One region of the Micromonospora sp. NPDC051141 genome, then DNA from elsewhere that is predicted to be linked to it. Evidence: riboswitches for the same ligand, from Rfam matches in the RefSeq annotation. Region 1 holds a riboswitch; the other holds the start of a gene.
What was found. Region 1 has a riboswitch for cobalamin ahead of ACIA6B_RS24760 (acyl-CoA thioesterase). Riboswitches for the same ligand answer to the same signal wherever they lie in the genome.

Region 1 (6,779 bases):
CTCGCTCTGGCGGCGGTGAGCACCCTGACCGCGCCGGCTGCTGCGGCGGCAGCCGCCGGGTCGGCCGGCTACTGTCCGGACGCCTCCGGGGTCACCGTGGTGGTGGATTTCAACGAACTCGGCGGCGGCACGGTGATCCGCTGCGCACGCGGCGACCAGGGCACCGGCCTCGCGGCTCTGAAGAACGCCGGCTTCCAGATCACTGGCACCCTGCGCTGGGGCGAGGGATTCATCTGCCGTATCGAGGGCAAACCGTCGGCAGCCGCGGAGAAGTGCGTCGACACGCCTCCGGCCAGCGCCTACTGGTCGTACTGGCACGCCTCGAACGGGGGCAGCTGGACCTACAGCGACAAGGGTGTGGCCAACCGCAGACCACCGGGTGGAAGCTTCGAGGGCTGGTCGTTCTCGCTCAACCGCAACGCCAACGACGCGCCCCGGCCCGGCGCCGCCCCGAAGCGACCCGCACCACCGGCTCCGCCCCCACCGCCGCCGCCAGCCACAGGCGGTGGCGGACCGGCGGCGCCCCCACCGGCCACCGGTGGCGGACCGGTCGCACCGCCCGCGCAGGGTGGCAGCGGGGCCGTACCGCCCGCGCCGGGCGGCCAGCCCGGCGCGGCCGGACCGACCGTCGGCGCTACCGGGATCCCCACCCCTACGAGTACGGCCACCGGCGCCCTGCTGCCGACGCCGAGCCAGGTCAGCAGCGCCCCGACCGGTGGTGCCACCGGCGTCACGTCGTCGGAGGCATCCGGCCCGGAGCTGACCGACGTCTCCGCGCCCCGCGGTGGTGGAGGTCCACCGGTCGGCACGATCGCCGGGATGACTTTGCTCGTTCTGCTGGCCGGCGGCGGCCTGATCGCCGCCCGGCGGCGGCGTACCGCCGAACCGGATGCCTGACCGGTCCGCCGGCGGGAATCGCCCAGATCCGGCTCCCGGTGCCGGCCGGTGGCGGTCGGGGTGGTCGGCGGGGCGGCTGCCCCGCGGGCTGCACCCGGGCGCGTGGTGGCTGTGGGCGCTCGGCCTGGCCACGGCGGCCAGCCACACCACCAACCCGCTGGCGCTGGGCCTGCTCGTCGCGGCCGCCGCGATGGTGGTCGCCCGGCGGCGCGGCGACGCCCCGTGGGCCCTGGCGTTCCGGATGTACCTGTGGCTGGCCGCGATCGTCGTGGGCATGCGGGTGGTGTTCCGGATCGTGTTCGGCGGCGGCCAGGGCGACCACGTGCTGGTCCGCCTGCCGGAGATCCCGCTGCCGGCCTGGGCGGCGGGCATCCGGCTGCTCGGGCCGGTCGCCGCCGAACAGGTCCTCGGCGGCTTCTACGACGGGCTGCGGCTGGCCACCATGCTGGTCTGCCTCGGCGCCGCGAACGCCCTGGCCAACCCGAAACGGCTACTCAAGGCCGTACCCGGCGCTTTGTACGCCGTCGGCACGGCCGTGGTGGTGGCGCTGTCCGTCGCCCCGCAACTGGTCGAGAGCGTGCTGCGGGTGCGCCGGGCACGACGACTACGGGGCGCCTCCGGACGCGGGATGCGGGCCCTGCGCGGGATCGCCCTGCCGGTGCTGGCCGACGCCCTGGACCGGTCCCTGGCCCTCGCTGCGGCGATGGACTCCCGCGGCTACGGCCGCACCGCCGCGGTGCCGGCCGGGCAGCGCACCGCCACCGGTGCGCTGGTGCTCGGCGGACTGATCGGCGTCTGCGCCGGCACCTACGGCCTGCTCGACGGCACGGGCGCGGGCTTCCTGGGTCTGCCGATGCTGCTGGTCGGGCTGGCCACCGCCGTGACCGGGATGCTGTTGGCCGGCCGTCGGGTCCGCCGCAGCCGCTACCGGCCGGACCGCTGGCGACCCGCGGAACTGGTGGTGGCCGGCTGCGGCGTGGCCACCGCCGCCCTGATGACGCTGGCCGGATCGGTCGATCCGGACCTGCTCTACCCGCCGGTCAGTCCGCTCGGTTGGCCGCAACTGACCCCGCTGATGCTGCTCGCCGTCGCGGCCGCCGCGGCACCGGCCTGGCTGGCGCCCCCGCCTCCGGTGGCCCGGACAACCCAGGCCACGACCGGCCCGACGGACACCACAGCCAAGCCGACCCGAACCAGTATCCCCGCACCGGCGGGAGGCCGCACGTGATCGAGTTCGACCGGGTCACCGTCCGCTACACCGACGACGACCCGCCCCCACTACGCGACGTGTCCATCCGCGTCGAGGAGGGGGAATTGTGCCTGGTCGCCGGCCGCACCGGAGCCGGCAAGTCGACCCTGCTGCGCGCGATCAACGGGCTGGTGCCGCACTTCACCGGCGGCACCCTGCACGGCACCGTCACCGTGGCCGGCCGGGACACCCGCCGGCACCCGCCGCGCGACCTCGCCGACGTCGTCGGCGTGGTCGGCCAGGACCCGCTGGCCGGCTTCGTCACCGACACCGTCGAGGAGGAACTGGCGTACGGGATGGAGCAGCTGGCGCTGTCGCCGGCGGTCATGCGTAAACGGGTCGAGGAAACCCTCGACCTGCTCGGCATCGCCGAACTGCGCGACCGGCCACTGCGGACCCTGTCCGGTGGACAACAGCAGCGGGTCGCCATCGGCGCCGTGCTCACCGCCCACCCACGAGTCCTGGTCCTCGACGAACCCACCTCCGCGCTGGATCCCACCGCCGCTGAGGACGTCCTGGCCACCATCACCCGGCTGGTGCACGACCTCGGCGTCACCGTGGTCCTCGCCGAGCACCGGCTGGAACGCGTCGTGCAGTACGCCGACCGGCTGCTCTACCTGCCCGGCGACGGCCACGTGCGCGACGGCCAGCCGGCCGACGTGCTCGCCGGGATCGACCTGGCGCCACCGCTGATCGAGCTGGGTCGGCTCGCCGGTTGGACCCCGCTGCCGCTGTCGGTGCGTGACGCCCGCCGACGGGCCGCCGAGCTGCGTCAGCGTCTCGCCGACGCGGTCCCCGCCACGCCGCCGGTCCCCGTCACCTCTCCGGTGCTGACCGCACGCAAGATCGTCGTGAGGTATCCGGGAACGGTGGCTGTGGCCGGCGTTGACCTCGACCTGCATCCTGGTCGGGTTGTCGCGCTCATGGGCCGCAACGGGTCCGGCAAGTCCAGCCTGCTGTGGGCGGTGCAGAGCAGCGGCCCCCGCCACAGTGGCACCGTTGCCGTCACCGTCTCCGGCCCCGACGGCCACGGCGCCGGTGTCCACGGCACCGTCGACCCGAAGGCGCTACCGGCCGGGAAGGCCCGCCGGTACGTCGGCCTGGTGCCGCAAAGCCCGGCGGACCTGCTCTACCTGGAGACGGTGGACGCCGAATGCGACCAGGCCGACCGGGAGAGCGACGCACCCACCGGCACCTGCCGAACCCTCCTCGACCAGCTCGTCCCCGACCTGCCCGGCGACCGGCACCCCCGCGACCTGTCCGAGGGACAACGACTGGCCCTCGCGCTGTCCGTCCAGCTCACCGCCGCCCCACCGGTGATCCTGCTCGACGAACCCACCCGCGGCCTGGACTACCACGCCAAGAAACAGTTCGGCACGCTCATACGGCAGCTGACCGCCGCCGGCCGGAGCGTGGTGCTGGCCACCCACGACGTCGAACTCGTCGCGACAATGGCCGACCAGGTGATCGTGATGGCCGACGGGGAGATCGTCGCCGAGGGCAGCACCGCGGAGGTCATGCTCGCCTCACCGGCCTTCGCGCCCCAGGTCGCCAAGGTCCTCGCACCGCAACCGTGGCTGACCGTGGACCAGGTGGCCACCGCGCTTCGCCCTGCCGGAGCGCCGACATGAGCGTGCTGCGGGTCGCGCCGCGCACCGCCGTGGTGCTGACGCTCGCCTCGGCCGCCGCGCTGGCCACCTTCACCTGGCCGTTCTTCGTCCCCGCGCAGCCCGAGACCACCGCCCGCACCGGTGAGGCGCCGCTGGTCTTCGTCATCATGCTGCCGGTGCTCGTGGCGCTCGTCCTGGCCGAACTCAGCTCCGGCGGCATCGACAGCAAAGCCCTGGCGATGCTCGGCGTGCTCGCCGCCGTCAACGCCGCGCTGCGTCCCCTCGGCGCCGGTACCGCCGGCATCGAAACCGTCTTCTTCCTGCTCGTCCTCGCCGGCCGGGTCTTCGGCCCCGGCTTCGGGTTCCTGCTCGGCTCCACCTCGCTGTTCGCCTCCGCCCTACTCACCGCCGGGGTCGGACCGTGGCTGCCGTTCCAGATGCTGTGCGCCTCGTGGATCGGCCTCGGCGCCGGACTGCTGCCGTCCCGACTGCGCGGCCGGGCCGAAACCGCCGTGCTCGCCGGATACGGGGCGCTCGCCGCCTACGGCTACGGCCTGCTGATGAACCTGTGGTTCTGGCCGTTCAGCACCGGCGCGGACACCCAACTGTCCTACCTGCCGGGCGCCCCGGTGCTGGAGAACCTGCACCGCCTGGCCGTGTTCAGCGCCGTCACCTCCACCTTCGGCTGGGACACCGGCCGGGCAATCACCACCGCCGTGGCGATCATCCTCGCCGGCCCTGCCGTGCTCGCCGCGCTACGCCGCGCCGCCCGGAAGGCGGCCTTCGGCGCACCGATCACCTTCGCCGCACCCGAGCCGCTCCCGGTAAAGCCCGTCGCACCCGACCCGCAAACGGGCGTTCACGGCGCCCAGGGAGATACCTCACACCAGCCCTCGCGACCACCCCAGCCATGACCGGCGGCGGGATACGCTGCCGGACGGCGCTGGTTCGCCCGGCCAGACCCGGCCGAGTGTCGTAAGAGGGAACCCGGTGGAAATCCGGGACTGCCCCGCAGCGGTGAGTGGGAACGACCGCCGTCAACGAAGCACTGGGTTTCACCGCCTGGGAAGCGACGGCCAGTAGGAGACCGGCGACCCCGGCCACGCCCACGAGTCCGAAGACCTGCCCGCGCCGCGCACACAACCGTCTGCGCTGCCGTCGGCTCCGCGGGAGGGCTGCACGGGTGGCACGCCGCGCCGGACGCGGTTGGCCCCCGCCAGCGTACTCACGGCCCCGGCGGTGTGGCCCCGAGGGACGGACTACCACCGTGCACGACACCACCATCGCCGGCCGGGCGCCGTCGGCGTCGCACCTGACGCTGTCGCAGATCATGGACCAGCACCACACCAACCTGATGGGCACGGTCCATGGCGGCCGGATCCTCAACCTCATCGACTCCGTCGCCGGTGTAGTCGCCGCCCGGCACTCCGACGGACCGGCCGTCACCGCCGCCATCGACGAGACCGCCTTCCTGCGCGCGGTACGCGTCGGCGACGTCGTCCACGTCGACGCCCGGATCACCTGGGCCGGCCGCAGTTCCATGGAGGTCGCGGTCAAGGTCACCGCCGACCGGTGGGACCGGGCCGTACCCCCCGTCGACGTGGCCACCGCCCACCTGGTCATGGTCGCCATCGACGACGACGGCCAAACCCGGACCGTCCCACCGCTGCTGCCCCAGACCGACGGCGACCGGCGCCGCTACCGCGAGGCGCAGATCCGCCGACAGCACAGACTCGCCCTGCGCCAGGCACTACTCGACGGCGCCGGGGAGGGCTGAAACATGCTCGGACTGTCCACAGCGACGCTCGCCGGCTACCTCGCCGCGATCGTCGTCCTCATGGTCACCCCCGGCCCGGACATGATGTTCGTCCTGGCCAACGCCACCCGCTACGGCACCCGAGCCGGGATGGTCGCCGCGCTCGGCGTCGCCGCCGGGGAGACCGTGCACGTCACGGCGGTCGTCGGCGGCCTCGCCACCGTGATCTCGGCTTCGCCGCTGCTGTTCACCGCCATCCGATGGGCCGGCGCGGCATACCTGATCATCCTCGGCGTGCGGACGCTACGCAGCGCCCACAATTCCAGCGCCACCGCAGCGCGGTCCGACGACCGGGACGGGCGGGCGTTCCTGCGCGGACTGGTGACCAACCTGCTCAATCCGAAAATGATCCTGTTCAGCGTGGCGTTCCTGCCCCAGTTCGTCCACCCGGGAGCGGGGAACACCACCGCGCAGCTGATCCTGCTCGGTGCGCTCTTCGTGGCCGTGCAACTCGCCGTCGACATCGCGCTGGGCGCCGGCGCCGGGCGGCTCGCCGGCCGGCTGGCCAGTGGCCGCTGGTCGCGCCGGATCAACCGGGTATGTGCCGTGGCGTTCGTCGCGCTCGGACTACGGCTGGCGACCGGCTGACACCCCGACCCGCCCGACGACGCGATCCTGGCGCTTCGCCCCGGCCGTGTAAGGCCGGGGCGGGACGCTCCTCCGCGCGCGGAGGAGCCGACCTCAGGGTCTCTCGGATGGTCGGTCGTCCGCGGTCGCGGCGACCAGCAGGGACAACTCTCGCATCAGGTCGTCCATGGACTGGCCGCTGCCGGCCCGCACAAGGCCGAGGGCCAGATCGGCAAGCAGATAGAAGCCGAGCGTGCGGGCCCGCTCGCCGGGGAACGCGGCGAGGAGTTCCTCGGCGCCGTCAAGGTCACCGCGGTGCTTCGCGGCGATAACCCCGGCGGCGCGTTGGACCAGTTCGGCCGCGGCGGGGGTGGCTGCGGTCACGCCGGGATCACATCGTCGGGCTGGTGGCGCGGGCGGCGCCGAACCGGGCGGTCACGTCGGCCCAGTTGACCAGGTTCCACAGCCGGTCGACGTAGTCGGGGCGCACATTCTTGTACTGCAGGTAGTAGGCGTGCTCCCAGGCGTCGAAGACCAGCAGCGGGGTGGTGCCCTGCCCGACGTTGCCGTGGTGGTCGTACACCTGCTCGACGATCAGCCGCCGGCCGAGCGGTTCCCAGGCGAGGACACCCCAGCCGGA
Region 2 (6,779 bases), on a different contig from region 1:
ACCGTGGAGCCGTAACTCGCTGCGGCCGGCGCGGCCGGCAGCGCGGCGGCGAACGCCACCCCGACCACCGTGGCCAGTGCCGCCGCCAGCAACGGCCGCAGCCGTCGACGTATCCGTTTCATGGTGCGGTTCCCCCCTCGTCCGCCGACGCCCGGGTGGGGATCGGCGCAGACAACTGTGCGGATCGGGGGCGCCGCGGGCGATACGCGCATGCGCGTATCCGGGCACGGTCCCGTCCCGGCCGCAGCGGGCGGCCGGGACGGGGACGCGGGGTCAGAAGTCGTCGTCGAACGTGACGCTGCCGGTCACCCCGACCTGGTACGCCGACACCCGCCGCTCGAAGAAGTTCGACAGCTCCTGCACGTCCTGCAACTCCATGAACGCGAACGGGTTGCCGCTGCCGTACATCGGCGCGAGGCCCAGCGCCGCCAGCCGCCGGTCCGCCACGTGTTGCAGGTACTGCCGCATGTCGGCCGGCGACATCCCGGAGACGCCCTGGTCGAGCAGGTCCTCGGCGAACTGCGCCTCGCACTCCACCGCCTCGGCGAGCATGTCCCGGACCTGCCGTTCCAGCTCGGCGTCGAACAGCTCCGGCTCCTCGGCGCGGACGGTCTCCACCACGTCGAACGCGAACGCCATGTGCATCGACTCGTCCCGGAACACCCAGTTGGTGCCGGAGGCCAACCCGTTGAGCAGCCCTCGGGACCGCAGGAAGTAGACGTAGGCGAACGCGCCGTAGAAGAACAGCCCCTCGATGCACGCGGCGAAGCAGACGAGGTTGAGCAGGAACGCCCGCCGGTCGGAGCGGGTGCGCAGCTCCCGCAGCTCGTGGATCGAGTCGATCCAGCGGAAGCAGAACTCCGCCTTGCGGGCGATCGACGGGATGTTCTCCACCGCCGCGAACGCGGCGAACCGCTCCCGTTCGTCCGGCACGTACGTGTCCAGCAGGTTCAGGTAGAACTGGACGTGCACCGCCTCCTCGAACAACTGGCGGGACAGGTAGAGCCGCCCCTCCGGTGAGTTGACGTGCTGGTAGAGGTTGAGCACCAGGTTGTTGGCGACGATGGTGTCGCCGGTGGCGAAGAACGCGACCAGCCGGGACACCAGGTGCCGCTCGGCCGGCGAGAGCCGCTCCAGGTCGGCCAGGTCGGCGTGCAGGTCCACCTCCTCGACGGTCCAGGTGTTGCGGATGGCGTCGCGGAACCGGTCGAAGAAGTGCGGGTAGCGCATCGGCCGCAGGGTCAGGTCCATGCCCGGGTCGAGCAGCATCGGGCGGGTCTCGGGCATCGTGGTCACTGGCAGGCCTCGCAGCTCTCGGGGTTCTCCAGGGAGCAGGCGAGCGCCTCGTCGTCGCGGGCGGGCACCGGGGCGAGCACCGGGGCCACGGTGGCCTGCTGGATCCGGGTCGCCGGACGCGACCGCAGGTAGTAGGTGGTCTTCAGGCCGGCCCGCCAGGCGTACCGGTACATCGAGGAGAGCTTGCCGATGGTCGGCGCGCTCAGGAACAGGTTCAGCGACTGCGACTGGTCGACGTAGGGCGCCCGCGCGGCGGCCAGGTCGATCAGCGCCCGCTGCGGCAGCTCCCACGCGGTCCGGAACAGCGCCCGCACCTCGGCGGGCAGCTCGGTGAGGCCCTGCACCGAGCCCTCGGCCCGCTTGATCCGGTCGCGGACCTGCGGCGTCCACAGCCCACGGGCCTTCAGCTCCCGCACCAGGTACGTGTTGACCTGGAGGAACTCACCGGACATGGTCTCCCGCTTGAACAGGTTCGACACCTGCGGCTCGACGCACTCGTAGCAGCCGGCGATCGAGGCGATGGTGGCCGTCGGCGCGATGGCCACCAGCAGCGAGTTGCGCAGCCCGGACGCGGCGATCCGCGCCCGCAGCGCCGCCCACCTGTCGACCTGGGTCGGCGTCGCGCCCCACAGGTCCGGGTGCAGGTCGCCCTTCGCGGCCCGGGTCTGCCGGTACGCGGGATGCGGTCCGAACCGCTCGGCCAGCCCGGCGGAGGTCTCCAACGCGGTCAGCAGGATCTCCTCCTGCGCCCGGGTGGACAGCTCCCGCGCCGCTGGTGAGTCGAACGGCAGGCGCAGCGTGAACAACGCGTCCTGGAGGCCCATCAGTCCCAGCCCGACCGGCCGCCAGCGCGGGTTCGACGCCGCCGCCTGCGCGGCCGGGTAGTAGTTGATGTCGATCACCCGGTCCAGGAACACCACCGCGGTGCGCACCGTGGCCCGCAGCTTCTCCCAGTCCACCCCGTCGGCGGTGACGTGTGCGCCGAGGTGCACCGAACCGAGGTTGCACACCGCGGTCTCGGCGTCGTCGTTGACCTCCAGGATCTCGGTGCACAGGTTGGACAGGTGGATCACGTTGCCCGGCTCGCCGGTCTGGTTGGACAGCCGGTTCGCGGCGTCCTTGAACGTCATCCACCCGTTGCCGGTCTGCGCGAGCGTGCGCATCATCCGCCCGTACAGGTCGCGGGCCCGGACCGTGCGGACCGCCTTCTTCTCGGCCGCCCGGTACGCGGCGTCGAACGCCTCGCCGTACAGGTCGGGCAGTTCCGGCGCGTCGGACGGGTCGATCAGCGACCAGTCCTCGTCCGCCTCGACCCGGCGCATGAACTCGTCCGGTATCCAGTTGGCGAGGTTGAGGTTGTGGGTCCGCCGGGACTCCTCGCCGGTGTTGTCCCGCAGCTCCAGGAACTCCTCCACGTCCGGGTGCCACGGCTCCAGGTAGACGCAGGCCGCGCCCTTGCGCCGGCCGCCCTGGTTCACCGCCGCCACCCCGGCGTCGAGCGTCTTGAGGAACGGCACGATGCCGTTCGACCGCCCGTTCGTGCCCCGGATCAGCGCGCCCCGGCCACGCACCCTCGACCAGGAGATGCCGATGCCGCCGGAGAACTTCGACAGCTTCGCCACCTGGTGGTAGCGCTCGTAGATGGAGTCCAGCTCGTCGCGGGGCGAGTCCACCAGGAAGCACGACGACATCTGGGTGTGCCGGGTGCCCGAGTTGAACAGCGTGGGGGAGCTGGGCAGGTAGGCCAGGCTGGACATCAGCCGGTACAGACCGACCGCCTCGGCCGGGGTGTGCGACAGCCCGCAGGCCACCCGCAGCAGCCAGTACTGCGGCGTCTCCACCACCAGCCGCGACTCCGGGTGCCGCAGCAGGTAACGGTCCGCCACGGTACGCAGTCCGAAGTACTCGAACCGCAGGTCACCGGCCGGGTCCACGGCGTCGTCCAGCTCACCGGCGTGGCGGGCCACGAACGCGGCGGTGTCGTCACCGATCAGCCCCAGCCCGTGGGCGTACCCGATCGACTCGCTGAAGCGCGTCACCTGCTGTCCGCGGACCTCCTCGTCCACGTACGCGGCCAGCAACCGGGCGGCCAACCGGGAATATTGCGGCTCCTCGCCGATCAGCTCCGCCGCGGTCTGGATCGACAACCGGTCCAGCTCCGCGGTGCTCGCCCCGTCGTAGAGCCCGCTGATGGTCCGGGTGGCGACCCGCAGCGGATCGACCTCGTCCAGGTCGGCGACCCAGCGCTCGACCGCCCGGACGATCCGGTTGACGTCGACCGGCTCGGTGTCGCCGTCCCGCTTGCGGACCCGCATCGCCAGTCGGCGCTGCTCCGGCCCGGTAACACCGGACCGCTGACTCTCCCGTACGACCGTCATGACCTCTCCCTCGCTGTCACCGATGGTCTCGGCCGGCGGGAGAACGCCAACGGGCACGGCACGCAGGACCGGCCCGGCTGCTGGCGTCGGTCGTCCCGCGCGACCGTCGACCGCCGCACGCGGCAGCGCACGGCGCGCTGGCAGGTCTTCGGACTCGCGGGCGTGACACGAGGTCGCCTACTGGCCGTCGCTTCCCAGGCCGGTGGCCCAGTGCTGATGACGGCGGTCGTTCCCACTCACCGCTGCGGGGCAGTCCCGGACTTCCACCGGGTTCCCTCTTGCCTCGGCCGCGCCGGTGAGGCGCGGCCGAACCAGCTGCGGGGACACCATATATGGCGGTGATGCCCGGCGGGCAACACCAGATGTCGGGTCAGGCGTGTCGGTTGCGTCTCACCGTCCACGATGCCGGACGAACGCCGCCCGCGGTTGGCGCTCCCCGGGGCCGGGGACGATAGTGGGCGGCATGGCGAATCTCGGACGCCGCTGGGCGTGGCTCCTGGTCCTGCTGGTCGGCGTCGGACTGTTCCTGTTGGTGCTGGAGACCCTGATCGGCACCCGGAACATCAACTTCGTACCCGCGCTGATCGTGCTCGGCGCCGCGATCGCGCCGGCCACGTTCCTCACGTTCGCCGAGGGCCGGTCCGGCCGCTGGCGGGTCCCGGGCGCGATCGTCGGCCTCGCCGCGTTCCTCGGCGGGGTGATCGGTGTCGTCGCGGCCGGCTGGTTGGAGTACGACACGCTGCACCGGCTCGGCGTGCTGCCGATGGTCCTCGTCGGCCTGATCGAGGAGTCCGCGAAGCTCGTCGTGCCGGTCGGCGTCCTGCTGCTGTGGCGGCGGCACCGGTCGCCGGGGGAGGGGCTGGTGATCGGCGTGGCCTCCGGCGCCGGTTTCGCCGCGCTGGAGACGATGGGCTACGCGTTCACCACGCTCGTCGGGTCGCAGGGCAACCTCGGCGCGGTCGAGCAGACACTGCTGATCCGCGGTCTCACCGCGCCGGCCGCGCACCTGTCCTGGACCGGGCTCACGGCCGGCGCGTTGTTCGCCCTCGCCGCCGCGCCCGGCGGACGCCGGCTCGCCGCGTTCCTGCTGACCTTCGCCGCGGCGGTCACGTTGCACACCTGCTGGGACACGTTCGGCACGCCGGCCGCGTACCTGTTCATCGGCGGCGTGTCGCTGGGCTGGCTGCTGCTGCGCCTGCACCTCGACCGCGAGCGGCCGGGCGCGGTGACCACGGTGTGGCCGGGTGCGCCCGAGCCGGTCGGCGGCGTCGCGGGCGGGCCGGCTACCAGGTGACCGGCAGCTCGACCGGGCCGAGGATGGCGTGGCCCGGCTTCCAGGGCACCTCGTCCGGCGGCACCGCGAGGCGCAGGCCGGGCAGCTCCCGCAGCAGCAGGGCGAGCGCGGTGCGGACCTCCAGCGCGCCCAGGTGGGCCCCGATGCAGTAGTGCGCGCCGTGCCCGAAGGACAGGTGCGGGGTGGGCGGGCGGTCGAAGTCCATCCGCTCCGGGTCCGGGAACACCGCCGGGTCGCGGTTGGCGGCGTCGTGTGAGGGGACCACGATGTCGCCCGCCGCCAGCCGGGCACCGCTGGGCAGCGTCACGTCCGCCATCACCCGCCGCGGCATCTCGTCGCCGTTCGCGGTGGAGTGCAGCCGCTCCAGCTCGGCGACCGCGCCGTCCAGCCGTTCGGGGTGCGCGACAAGGTACGCCCAGCCGGTGCCGGCCGGCCCGTACGGCTCGGTCTGGAGCACGTGGACGAACGTGGCGATCGAGCTGGCCGTGGTCTCCCAGCCACCCACCACGAGTGAGATCGGCAGCTTGATCTGGACGTCCACCGGCTGGTCGGCGGCGGCGGTCGCGATCCGGCCGAGCAGGTCGTCGCCGGGTCGGCCGCGTCGCTGTTCGAGCTGCTCCCACAGGTAGCCGCCCATCTCCTCGGCGGACCGGGCCGCCTCCACGCGGCTCAGGTCGCCGGCGCCGAGGAACATGTCGCCCCACCGGCGGAACCGCATCCGGTCGTCGGCGGCAGGCCGAGCAGGTCACAGATCACGTCCAGCGCGAACGGGACGGCGAAGTCGCGGACCAGGTCCGCCGGAGCGCCCCGGCCCACCATCGCGGTGAGCCGCTCCTGCGCCGCGGCCCGGACCGTGTCGCGCAGCCCGTCGACGGCCGGCCGGGTGAACGCGTCCTTCACGGTGCCGCGCACCCGGGCGTGCTCGGCCCCGTCCATGCCGAGCATGGTGCCGGACACGTCGACCTCGTCGGCGTACGCGGCGGCGGCCCGGGAGAAGACGTCCTGTCGGCGCAGCACCTCGCGCACGTCGGCGTACCGGCAGATCAGCAGCGCCGGAACCGGTTCGCCGCCGACCCGGCGCACGATCGGCACCACCGGAGAGCCGGCGGCGAACCGGGCGTAGTCGGGGTGCTTGCGCGGGCCGGGTGGCCGGTTGACGCCGTCGGCGTCCTGGTAGAAGGGGTGGGGCCGGCGGGCGTCGATGTCCGTCATCCGTCCACACTGCCAGTTCCGCCCCGACGGCGCGGGCCCGCCGTCGGGGCGGACGCCTAGCCGGCGGGCCGGTTCGACGCGCGGGCGCGGCCGTACTCGGCGAGGGCGTGGAAGGCGGCCTTGGGCGTCCACGAGCCGTCCGGCAGCACGCGCACGATGCCCCGGGCCGCCAGGTCGTAGTCGTGCTCCGGGTCCCCGGTGGTGGGCAGGTGCCGGTTCGCGAACGTGTAGACGAACGCCGCCTCCACCCCGCCCGCCTCGTAGTCGCGCAGCAGGTCGACGAGGTAGCGGGCCTGGCCCTCCTCGTCACGCTCCAGTGTCGCGGTGAGCTTCGCCGCCCGGCCGTGCTCGTCGTAGGTCACCGGCTCGGTCGCGCCCGCGACGTCGGCGGCACCCCGATACGTGCAGCAGCCGAACTCCGTGGCGGCGTACGGCTTGCCCTGGCCCACCGCCGCCGCGAGGCTCTGCGGAAACGCCGCCGCGTTCGTGGCGTCGCGGTAGCCGGCGTCGCTGGCGATGATGTCGAACGGCGTCCAGTCGACGCCTTCGAGGGGGATCGAGGCGTATCCGACCGGGCCACCGAACCGCTCGCGCACCGC

Region 2: linked by a shared signal. The riboswitch ahead of ACIA6B_RS18430 (ribonucleoside-diphosphate reductase subunit alpha) and the one ahead of ACIA6B_RS24760 (acyl-CoA thioesterase) in region 1 are both predicted to bind cobalamin.

The regions. Positions count from the first base shown of each region.
Region 1 is NZ_JBITFD010000014.1:91,363-98,141, reverse strand. It holds gene ACIA6B_RS24780 (hypothetical protein) at 1-897, shown strand, start outside; gene ACIA6B_RS24775 (CbiQ family ECF transporter T component) at 890-2,125, shown strand; gene ACIA6B_RS24770 (ABC transporter ATP-binding protein) at 2,122-3,777, shown strand; gene ACIA6B_RS24765 (ECF transporter S component) at 3,774-4,670, shown strand; cobalamin riboswitch at 4,733-4,880, shown strand; gene ACIA6B_RS24760 (acyl-CoA thioesterase) at 5,087-5,533, shown strand; gene ACIA6B_RS24755 (LysE family translocator) at 5,537-6,160, shown strand; gene ACIA6B_RS24750 (superoxide dismutase) at 6,254-6,523, opposite strand; gene ACIA6B_RS24745 (superoxide dismutase) at 6,531-6,779, opposite strand, start outside.
Region 2 is NZ_JBITFD010000009.1:82,530-89,308, forward strand. It holds gene ACIA6B_RS18420 (hypothetical protein) at 1-122, opposite strand, end outside; gene ACIA6B_RS18425 (ribonucleotide-diphosphate reductase subunit beta) at 274-1,287, opposite strand; gene ACIA6B_RS18430 (ribonucleoside-diphosphate reductase subunit alpha) at 1,293-3,674, opposite strand; cobalamin riboswitch at 3,796-4,005, opposite strand; gene ACIA6B_RS18435 (PrsW family glutamic-type intramembrane protease) at 4,138-4,968, shown strand; gene ACIA6B_RS18440 (cytochrome P450) at 4,958-5,686, opposite strand; gene ACIA6B_RS18445 (hypothetical protein) at 5,638-6,180, opposite strand; gene ACIA6B_RS18450 (hypothetical protein) at 6,237-6,779, opposite strand, start outside.